4 regions of the Mesorhizobium sp. M0751 genome follow, and region 2 is predicted to be linked to each of the others. Evidence: predicted binding sites of a transcription regulator. Region 2 holds the regulator's gene; each other region holds the start of a gene.
What was found. Region 2 encodes PhoB, which activates phosphate uptake and scavenging genes when phosphate is short. Its sites were predicted from a motif close to TGTCATNNANCTGTCAT; they were not measured.
Positions count from the first base shown of each region.

Region 1: the regulator PhoB is predicted to act here: its motif matches at 734-750, upstream of phnF (phosphonate metabolism transcriptional regulator PhnF).
Region 3: the regulator PhoB is predicted to act here: its motif matches at 775-791, upstream of NKI19_RS13775 (PhoX family protein).
Region 4: the regulator PhoB is predicted to act here: its motif matches at 1,047-1,063, upstream of NKI19_RS07005 (esterase-like activity of phytase family protein).

Region 1 is NZ_JAMYPH010000017.1:8,976-11,176, forward strand. Features, by position in the region: gene phnH (phosphonate C-P lyase system protein PhnH) at 1-190, opposite strand, end outside; gene phnG (phosphonate C-P lyase system protein PhnG) at 190-651, opposite strand; gene phnF (phosphonate metabolism transcriptional regulator PhnF) at 789-1,532, shown strand; gene NKI19_RS23410 (zinc-binding alcohol dehydrogenase family protein) at 1,874-2,201, opposite strand, start outside.
Region 2 is NZ_JAMYPH010000002.1:115,992-118,192, forward strand. Features, by position in the region: gene NKI19_RS03185 (ROK family protein) at 1-472, shown strand, start outside; gene phoB (phosphate regulon transcriptional regulator PhoB) at 482-1,171, opposite strand; gene phoU (phosphate signaling complex protein PhoU) at 1,188-1,895, opposite strand; gene pstB (phosphate ABC transporter ATP-binding protein PstB) at 1,928-2,201, opposite strand, start outside.
Region 3 is NZ_JAMYPH010000007.1:104,628-106,828, forward strand. Features, by position in the region: gene NKI19_RS13765 (phosphatase PAP2 family protein) at 1-303, opposite strand, end outside; gene NKI19_RS13770 (hypothetical protein) at 318-656, opposite strand; gene NKI19_RS13775 (PhoX family protein) at 860-2,201, shown strand, end outside.
Region 4 is NZ_JAMYPH010000003.1:354,130-356,330, forward strand. Features, by position in the region: gene NKI19_RS07005 (esterase-like activity of phytase family protein) at 1-946, opposite strand, end outside; gene NKI19_RS07010 (TIM barrel protein) at 1,194-2,183, shown strand.

The sequences.
Region 1 (2,201 bases), on a different contig from region 2:
CGTTATCGCACAGCGCCAGCGCAATGGCGCCGGCGGTGGCCGACAGCGGCGCCGGCGGGTGGGCGAGGGCCGGCAAGGGCTGCACGCTGCCCGGCCGCGCCATCGCGTCCATGACGCCGCGGAATACGGTCTGCGCGTTGAATACCGGATCGGCGAAGCCGCCTTCGATCGATTGCACAGCAGCGTCCATCAGTCTTCTCCGCGCACCATGGTGAAGAAATCGACCTTGGTCGCCGCCGTCTCGGCGCGGCGCTGGTCACGCGCCTTGGCCAGCGCCGCCTGCAAGGGCGCGACGAGCCTGGTCTCGACCTCGTTGCGGTGGGCCGGGTCCTGCCACAGCGCATCGGCGATTGCCGCCAGCCTTGCCTTCTGCTTGTCGCGGCCAAGCGCGTAGCAGTGGCCGACATGGCCGGACGCAAGCCGCACCGTGGCGCGCGTGACCGTCGCCTCGCCAACATTGAAGGGCGCGCCGCCGCCGCCAATGCGGCCGCGCACGGTAACCAGGCCGGTTTCGGGGCCACGCAGAAGCTCCGCTTCGGAAGGCAGGCCGGCTTCGTCCCACAGGCGGACGATATCGTCGCCGGCCGATTGTGCCAGCGTCGCCATCACGGCCTTGCGCTCGGCCTGCTCTCGCGCTTCCCGTCCTCGCATAGTTAACAGTCCCTTGTCACCAAAAACTTGTCTATTGATATAGACAACTATACAAATTATATCTATTTTCTAATGCGTGTCCATGACGAGTGCATGACACGAGGAAAATGTCTGGGGCAAAAAGATCGGGGGCGGAAATGATCGGGCAGCCCAGCAGCATCGAGCGGCGCAGCGGTGTCGCGCTGTGGCGACAGATCGCCGACCAGATCCTGCATTCAATCGCCGTCGGCGATTTTCCCGAGAATGCCGCGCTGCCGCCCGAGATCGCGTTGGCCGGACGCTATGGCGTCAACCGCCACACAGTGCGCAGCGCTATCGCAGCGCTGGTGCAGGAGGGCGTGCTCAGGGCGGAGCAGGGGCGCGGCACCTTCGTGCTGTCGCGCAGGCGGCTGTCCTATCCGATCGGTGCCCGCACACGCTTTTCCGAGGGATTGCAAGGACAGGCGTCCGAGCGGCATATCACTTTGCTGGCGTCGTCGGTCGAGCCGGCCAACCGTCGTGTCGCAGAGGGCTTGGGCCTTGCGACGGGGGCCGAGGTGATACGCCTGGAAACGCGCGGCGAAGCCGATGGAATGCCGGTGTCCCGCGCGGCCGGCTGGTTCGATGCCAGGCGCTTTGCCGGCATCGATGCCGCCATGGAGGAAACCGGTTCGATCACAGCATCGCTGGCACGTTTCGGCATTGACGACTATCTCAGGCAATCGACCGTGCTGTCGGCGCGCCATGCCGATGCCGCCGACCTTGCCGACCTCGACCTGCAACCCGGCGCCATCGTGCTGGTGACCGTCGCCGTCAACGTCACGCCCGACGGTCAGCCGATCCAGTTTTCGGAGTCGCGCTTCCCGGCCGAGCGGATCGAGCTCAATCTGTCGGCGCTGTAGGTAGTGCCGGCCGGTACGAGACCGTGATTTATCTGACTCACGCTGATATCATACCGGCTCGGTCGCGCTTACTTATCAGCGGCTTGGCGTTTGAGGACCGCCTTCCCCCACTCCGTCTCGGCTTCGCCGAGCCACCTCTCCCCCCTCCGGAGGGAGAGGAAGGGAGCCCGCTGACGGCGGGAGAAGGAGGGAGTCTGGTTGAGGAGCGTTGGCTGCAATAGGCTCGCAGCCTTCCTCTACCCCGTCGATCGGGGGAGAGGTGGCTCGGCGAAGCCGAGGCGGAGTGGGGGTCGACCTGCGCGGGGCGTCGTCAATTCGGGCCGGGTTCACCGCCTGCCATGTTATGACCCCACCTCGATCACAGCCTTGATCAGGCCGGACTTCTCATGCGCCCAGCGGGCGAGGTCGTGCGGCGTTTCGCCAAGCGTAGTGCGATGGGTGACGAGCTTCGCCAAGGGCACCGCGCCGTTGCGGATCGAGGCAGCGACATGGTCGAAATCGGCGCGCAGGGCGTTGCGGCTGCCGATCAGCATCATCTCGCGCTTGTGGAATTCGGGATCGGAAAAGGCGATGTCGTCCTTGACGACGCTGACCAGGACCAGCGCTCCGCCATGCGCGACATGGGCGAAGGCCGACTGCACCGACTGGGTGTTGCCGGTGGCATCGAAA
Region 2 (2,201 bases):
TTGCGGACGACGCGGCTGCATCGAGGCCTACGCCGGCAATTACGCCATCTGGCGCAACGCCAGGCAGATGAGTGAAGACAGCGAACCGGTAGCCGACGTCAGCGACGCCGACATGCGCGCGTTGGCGGCCCGGGCGCGCGAGAAGGATGGGCCGGAACGCGAGGCCTACCGCAAGGCCGGCGAAGCGCTGGGTTTCGGTCTCGGCTCGCTGTTCGCGCTGATCGATCCGGCGCCGGTCGCGATGGTCGGCGCCAGTGCCGCCGCCTTCGATCTGATCGAGCCGGCCTTGCGCCAGGCCATCGCCCAGACCGCCGGTGGCCAGCATTCGGGCTCGATCTCCTTCGATACCGAACCAAACGAATTGCCGCTGATCCGCGAAGGCTGCGCGATGCGGGCGCTTGGCTTCGTCGACCAGGAGATTTTCGCGCCGGGCGCGCAGATGAGGCCCGGCGTCAGAAAGAACGTAGCCTGACCAGGCGGATCAATCTTCCCTGATCGCATAGCCGGCGCCGCGGATGGTGCGGATGACATCCGGCATGCGGCCGTTATTGATGGCTTTGCGCAGCCGCCCGACATGCACGTCGACGGTGCGTTCGTCGATATAGATCGTCTCGCCCCAGACATTATCGAGCAACTGGCTGCGCGAGAAGACGCGGCCCGGATGCCGCATCATAAATTCGAGCAGCCGGAATTCGGTCGGCCCGAGCCTGATTTCGCTCTTCTTGCGATAGACCCTGTGCGATTCGCGATCGAGCACGATGTCGCCGACCTTCAGCACGCTGGACAGCACTTCCGGCTTGGCGCGCCGCAGCAGCGCCTTGACCCTGGCCATGAATTCCGGTGTCGAAAACGGTTTGACCAGATAGTCGTCGGCGCCGGTCGAAAGACCGCGCACTCGGTCGCTCTCCTCGCCGCGCGCGGTCAGCATGATGATCGGCAGCCGCTCGGTTTCGGGGCGCACCCGCAACCGGCGGCAGAGCTCGATGCCGGAAACCGCTGGTATCATCCAGTCGAGCACCAGAAGGTCGGGCACATTCTCCTGCAAACGGATCTCGGCTTCGTCGCCGCGTGTCACCACCTCGACCTGGTAGCCTTCGGATTCGAGATTGTAGCGGAGCAGCACACCCAACGGCTCCTCGTCCTCCACCACCATTATGCGTGGTGCGATCATCGGCTGGGCACCCCCATCACGTCACCGGCGCGGACATTGTCGTTTCGTCCTGCTTCGGACGATTGCCCGGCAATTGCTCGCCGGTCAGCACATAATACGCATTTTCGGCGATGTTGGTGACATGGTCGCCGATCCGCTCCAGATTCTTGGCGCAGAACAGCAGATGCGTGCAAGCGGTGATGTTGCGCGGGTCTTCCATCATGTAGGTCAACAGCTCGCGGAACACGGACGTGTATTTGACGTCGATGCGCTCGTCGGCGGCACGCAGCTTGGCCAACGCGGCCGCATCGCCTGCAGCATATTCCTCGATAACGCCCTGCACCTGGATGAGCACCAGCTGCGCCATCGCGTCGATGGAATGCGACAAGTCGCGCGGCGTGACGCTGAGGCCGACCGCACTCACACGCTTGGCGATATTCTTGGCAAGGTCGCCGATGCGTTCGAGGTCGCCGGCCATGCGGATCGCTCCGACCACATGGCGGAGATCGTGGGCCATCGGCTGGCGTTTGGCGATCAGGGTGATGGCGCGGTCGTCCAGTTCGCGTTGACGCGCATCCATGATGGCGTCGTCGGAAACGACGCGTTGCGCCAACACGTTGTCGGAATTCAACAGGGCCTTGGTCGCCCCGCCGACCATCGAACCGGCGAGGTCGGCCATGTCGCGGATCAGCTTGCTGATCTGCTCGAGATCCTCGTCGAAAGAAGCGACTGTGTGTTCGCCCATGGTCCTGTCCTCATATGCATGATCGGAACGGCTCAGCCGAAGCGGCCAGTGATGTAATCCTGCGTGCGCTTCTCTCGGGGCGACGTGAAGATCTTCTCGGTCCGGTCGAACTCGACCAGTTCACCCAGATACATGAAGGCGGTCTGGCGCGACACGCGCGCCGCCTGCTGCATGTTGTGGGTGACGATGACGATCGTGTAGTCGGCTTGCAATTCGTCGATCAGCTCCTCGATCTTTGCGGTCGACAACGGGTCGAGTGCGGACGCCGGTTCGTCGAGCAGAATGACTTCCGGCTTCACCGCCACG
Region 3 (2,201 bases), on a different contig from region 2:
TGGCCTGCGGATAAGGAGCAGATAGACGATCATTGCTGCCGTGATCAGCACCAGCACGCTGGCGCTGCCGAGGCTGGTGATGTCGCGCATCGCTCCTTCCAGCCACGCCGGTCCGATCGGATTGTCGGGCTGGCCGGCCTTGCGGAAGGCAAGCAGGATTTCGGTATCGAAGGCATGCGGCGTGGTGGCCCGCGCCATCTCCATCAGCTCCTCGAACCCCCACAGCCCGCCGGCAATGACCAGCCCGGCCAGCAGAACCGGGAACTCCAGCCAGTTGCGCAGTCTTCTTGCAACCTTCTTCATCGGCCCGATCGCAGTTACAGCCTCTGCAGATAGGGCCCGAGCGTGATCAGCGCCACCGCTGCGATGGCAAGCACGATGCCGGTTGCCTGTAAGGCATTGACGCGCTCGCCGAAGAAGACCAGCGCCACCACATTCACCGACACCAACTGGATCACCGCCGACAGGCTGAACGACACCGACATGCCGAATTCACGGATCAGCCTCAGCATGATCAGATTGCCGAGCGAATAGAGCGCCAACGTCAGCACGATCTTGCCGAGGCTCGGCGCCAGCCCCCACTGTTTTGCAGCCATCGCCGCCAGCAGGAAGATCACCGTCGAAACGCAGAGCTGCCCAAGTCCCCAGAAACTCACTATTTGTTCCTCCCGGTGTGGTTCCTACGCGCCTGCCGCAGCTCTTGTTTCCGAAGCGCCGGTCGCGGTCAAGCGGGGCTGATGTCGATACGAAATCGCAGGTGGCAATTAGCCGGCATGTCATCAAACTGTGACCTGCCGGCGATACCGGACTGGCCAGGCAACACGCTCCAGCAATCCATCCAGCCAGAGGCAGGCCCCCCATGACTGAACAGCGCTCGACCGAACATCGCACCCCTGACGCCCATTTCCGCACCAGCCTGCTCGAGGAAAACGATGGGCCAGGAGCCAATCCCAGCGACAACCGCACCATGGGTGAGATCATCGCCGCGCGGTTCTCGCGCCGCGGCTTCCTCAAGGGCTCGCTTGCCGTCTCGGCCATAGCCGCTACCGTCAGCCCGCTGGCGCTGATCACCGCCGACAACGCCCGAGCCGCCGAAGCCTCCGCCTTCGCTTTCGACGAGCTCGAGGCCGGCATAGACGACAAGCATCACGTCGCACCCGGCTATGACGCCGATGTACTGCTGCGCTGGGGCGATCCGCTGTTCGCCGATTCGCCGGAATTCGATCCGACAAAACAGTCGGCGGAAGCCCAGGCCAGGCAATTCGGCTACAACAACGACTATGTCGGCTATATCCCGATCGACGGCTCGGCCGAGCACGGCCTGCTGGTGGTCAACCACGAATACACCAATCCGCACCTGATGTTTCCGGGCCTCGTCACCATCGTCGACGGCAAGGCCAAGCAGGCGCCCCTCAGCAAGGAACAAGTCGACGTCGAGATGACGGCGCATGGCGGCACTATCGTCGAGATCCGCAAGGTATCAGGCAAATGGCAGGTCGTTCGCGACGGCAAGCTCAACCGCCGCATCAGCTCCAATACCGAGATTGCGCTCTCCGGCCCCGTCGCCGGCCACGACCGCGTCAAGACCAGCGCCGATCCGACTGGCAAGAAGGTCATCGGCACCGTCAACAATTGTGCTGGCGGTGTCACGCCATGGGGCACCTATGTCATGGCCGAGGAGAACATCCACGGCTATTTCTCGGGCGAGCTGCCGCAGGGCCATAAGGAAGCCGCCAATTACAAGCGCCTCGGCATTCCCGAAGGTGCCTATGAATGGGCAGCGCATTACGACCGTTTCGACATCGGCAAGGAGCCGAACGAGCCGAACCGCTTCGGCTGGATCGTTGAGGTCGACGTCCAGGATCCGACTTCGGTGCCGAGGAAGCGCACCGCGATGGGCCGCTTCAAGCATGAGGGCGCCGAATCGATCGTCGCCAAGGACGGCCGTGTCGTCTTCTACCTCGGCGACGACGAGCGCTTCGACTATGTCTATAAGTTCGTCACCACAGGCAAGTTCAACCCGGACGACCGCGCCGCCAACATGGATTTGCTCGACAACGGCACCTTGCATGTCGCCAAGTTTGCCGACGACGGTTCGGTCGAATGGCTGCCGATCGTCTTCGGCCAAGCGCCGCTGACGGCGGAGAACGGCTTTGCCAGCCAGGCCGACGTGCTGATCGAGACGCGCCGCGCCGCCGACC
Region 4 (2,201 bases), on a different contig from region 2:
CATCGGTGAACACCGGCAGGGGCACGACATATTCATGCGCGAGCTTGAGCTGGCCAGGATCCGATGCGTCATAGACCAGCGCGCGCGTGTTCTGGCGTGTCGAGGCGGAATCGCCGCCATCTTGTCTGGGTGCCGACTGCAGCACGGCGATCAGGAACTTGCCGTCGGGCGTCAAAGCCATGCCTTCGAGGCCCTGGTTGTTCTGGCGGCCGGTTTCGGGATCCTTCGGATCTGGGTCTGCCGCGCCAGGTCCCGGATTGTTGGAAGCAAAGTTTGGCGACCCGTGACGCGTCGGGACAAGCGCTGCCGGCGGCTGCGTTGCCGACATCAGACGCCCATCGGCGGAGAAGCGGTAGATGTTCGGACCGTATTCGTCCGAGATGAGCATCGTGCCGTCGGGCAGCCGCGCGATCGCTTCGTTATCGAGCGCGAGCTTGCCGTTGGCTTCGGGCAGGATCGGCATGTCGTCGGTCGCGGCACGCACGCCGCTGAGCGGATCGAGGCCGGTTGCATCGGCGCCTTTGTCGTCGGTCAAAAGCATGGTGTCGCCTAAGGTTGCCTTGAGGCCCGACTGTTCCTGGCCGGTGGCCGGTGCCGCACCCGGCGCGATCGGGGCGAACTCGAGGACGATCGTGTTGAGGCGCGGACGGTAATCGGTGGTGCCGACGACATTGTAGCCGCGATCCGGCAGCAGCCACAGCGAGCCCTTGTAGCCATTGGCGCCATGCATCCAGCCGGCAGCGTCGATCGCCATGCCCGAGCCGGAGCCAAACGTCTCGCCGAACTTGTCCTTCTGGCTGGCCGGGATGCGGCCGACACCGACAAGGCCCTTGTTGACGAAGCTGACGCCGCCGACGATCGCGGCGTTTTCAGCCAGGGCCGGGCTCATGGCCGTGAACATCGCCAGCGCGACGGCGAGGGACGCGGTTCGGTGCAGGTTTTTCATGGATATCCTCTTTGGGACAAAGCTGCCGGGATCTGAAAAGGCGCCGCGTCGCATCAAGGATGCCGCGAAAGCCTTCGGAGAAGCGATCTAGGACGCGAACATGATACTTGCGTGACAGCGCCGCGCTTGCTTGTCCCCCGTGGTCGCAACTGGCCTGGGTATGGCGAATTCGTCGTCGCCGAGTGAGCAATTAACAACTTTACAAATAATCATTCTTATGTAAAGTTATGACAATGAAAGGTCCCCGATGACTGCCTATCGTTTCGCCACCCGCCTCAATTCCTTTGCCTCGCGGCCACAGTCCGAGTGGCCCGATCTTGTCGGCAAGCCGTCTATGCTGCAAATGGCGGCACGTGCGGCAAAGGTTGCGGAGTTGACCGATCTCGACCTCAACTTCCCCGACCATGTCGATGAAGAGCCTGCGGAAATGGCGCGCAAACTCGGCGATTTCGGGCTTTCGATCAATGGCTTCGCCATGCGCTACTACTCTAACCCGGCTTTCAAGCTCGGCGCCTTCACCAATCCGGATCCTTCCGTTCGCCGCGAGGCCATCGACCTGACCAAGGCCGGCATCGACGCCGCGCGCGAGGCCGGCGCCAGCCTGATGACATTGTGGTTGGGGCAGGATGGCTTCGACTACGCCTTCCAGGCTGACTACACAACGCTCTGGCAACACGAAATCGATGGCATTCGTGAAGTAGCGGCGTATGATCCGGATTGCCAGATCAGCCTGGAGTACAAGCCCAACGAACCGCGCTCCTACAGCCTGATGCCCGACGCGGCGACGACTTTGCTGGCGATCCGCGAGATCGGCCTGCCCAATCTCGGCGTGACGCTCGATTTCGCTCATGTGCTCTATGCCGACGAGCAGCCGGCCTTTGCCGCAGCACTCGTGGCGCGCCATAGCAAGCTGCTCGGCGTGCATCTCAACGACGGCTACGCCAAGCGCGACGACGGCCTGATGGTCGGCGCGGTGCACACGCTGCAGACGATCGAGCTACTCAGGCAGATCCGCCGCGACGGCTACTCCGGCGCCATCTACTTCGACACGTTCCCCGACATGACCTGGCTCGATCCGGTCCACGAATGCGAAGTCAACATCGCGACCGTCAAGCGCATGCTGCGCGTCGTCGATCGGCTGGAAAAGGACAACCGCCTGTCCACCGCCATCGACTGTCAGGACGCGGTCGCGTCGCAAGCCATCATCCAGGAAGCCATGCTCGGGCCGGACAGCTGACGCAGCGGCCATCACCGT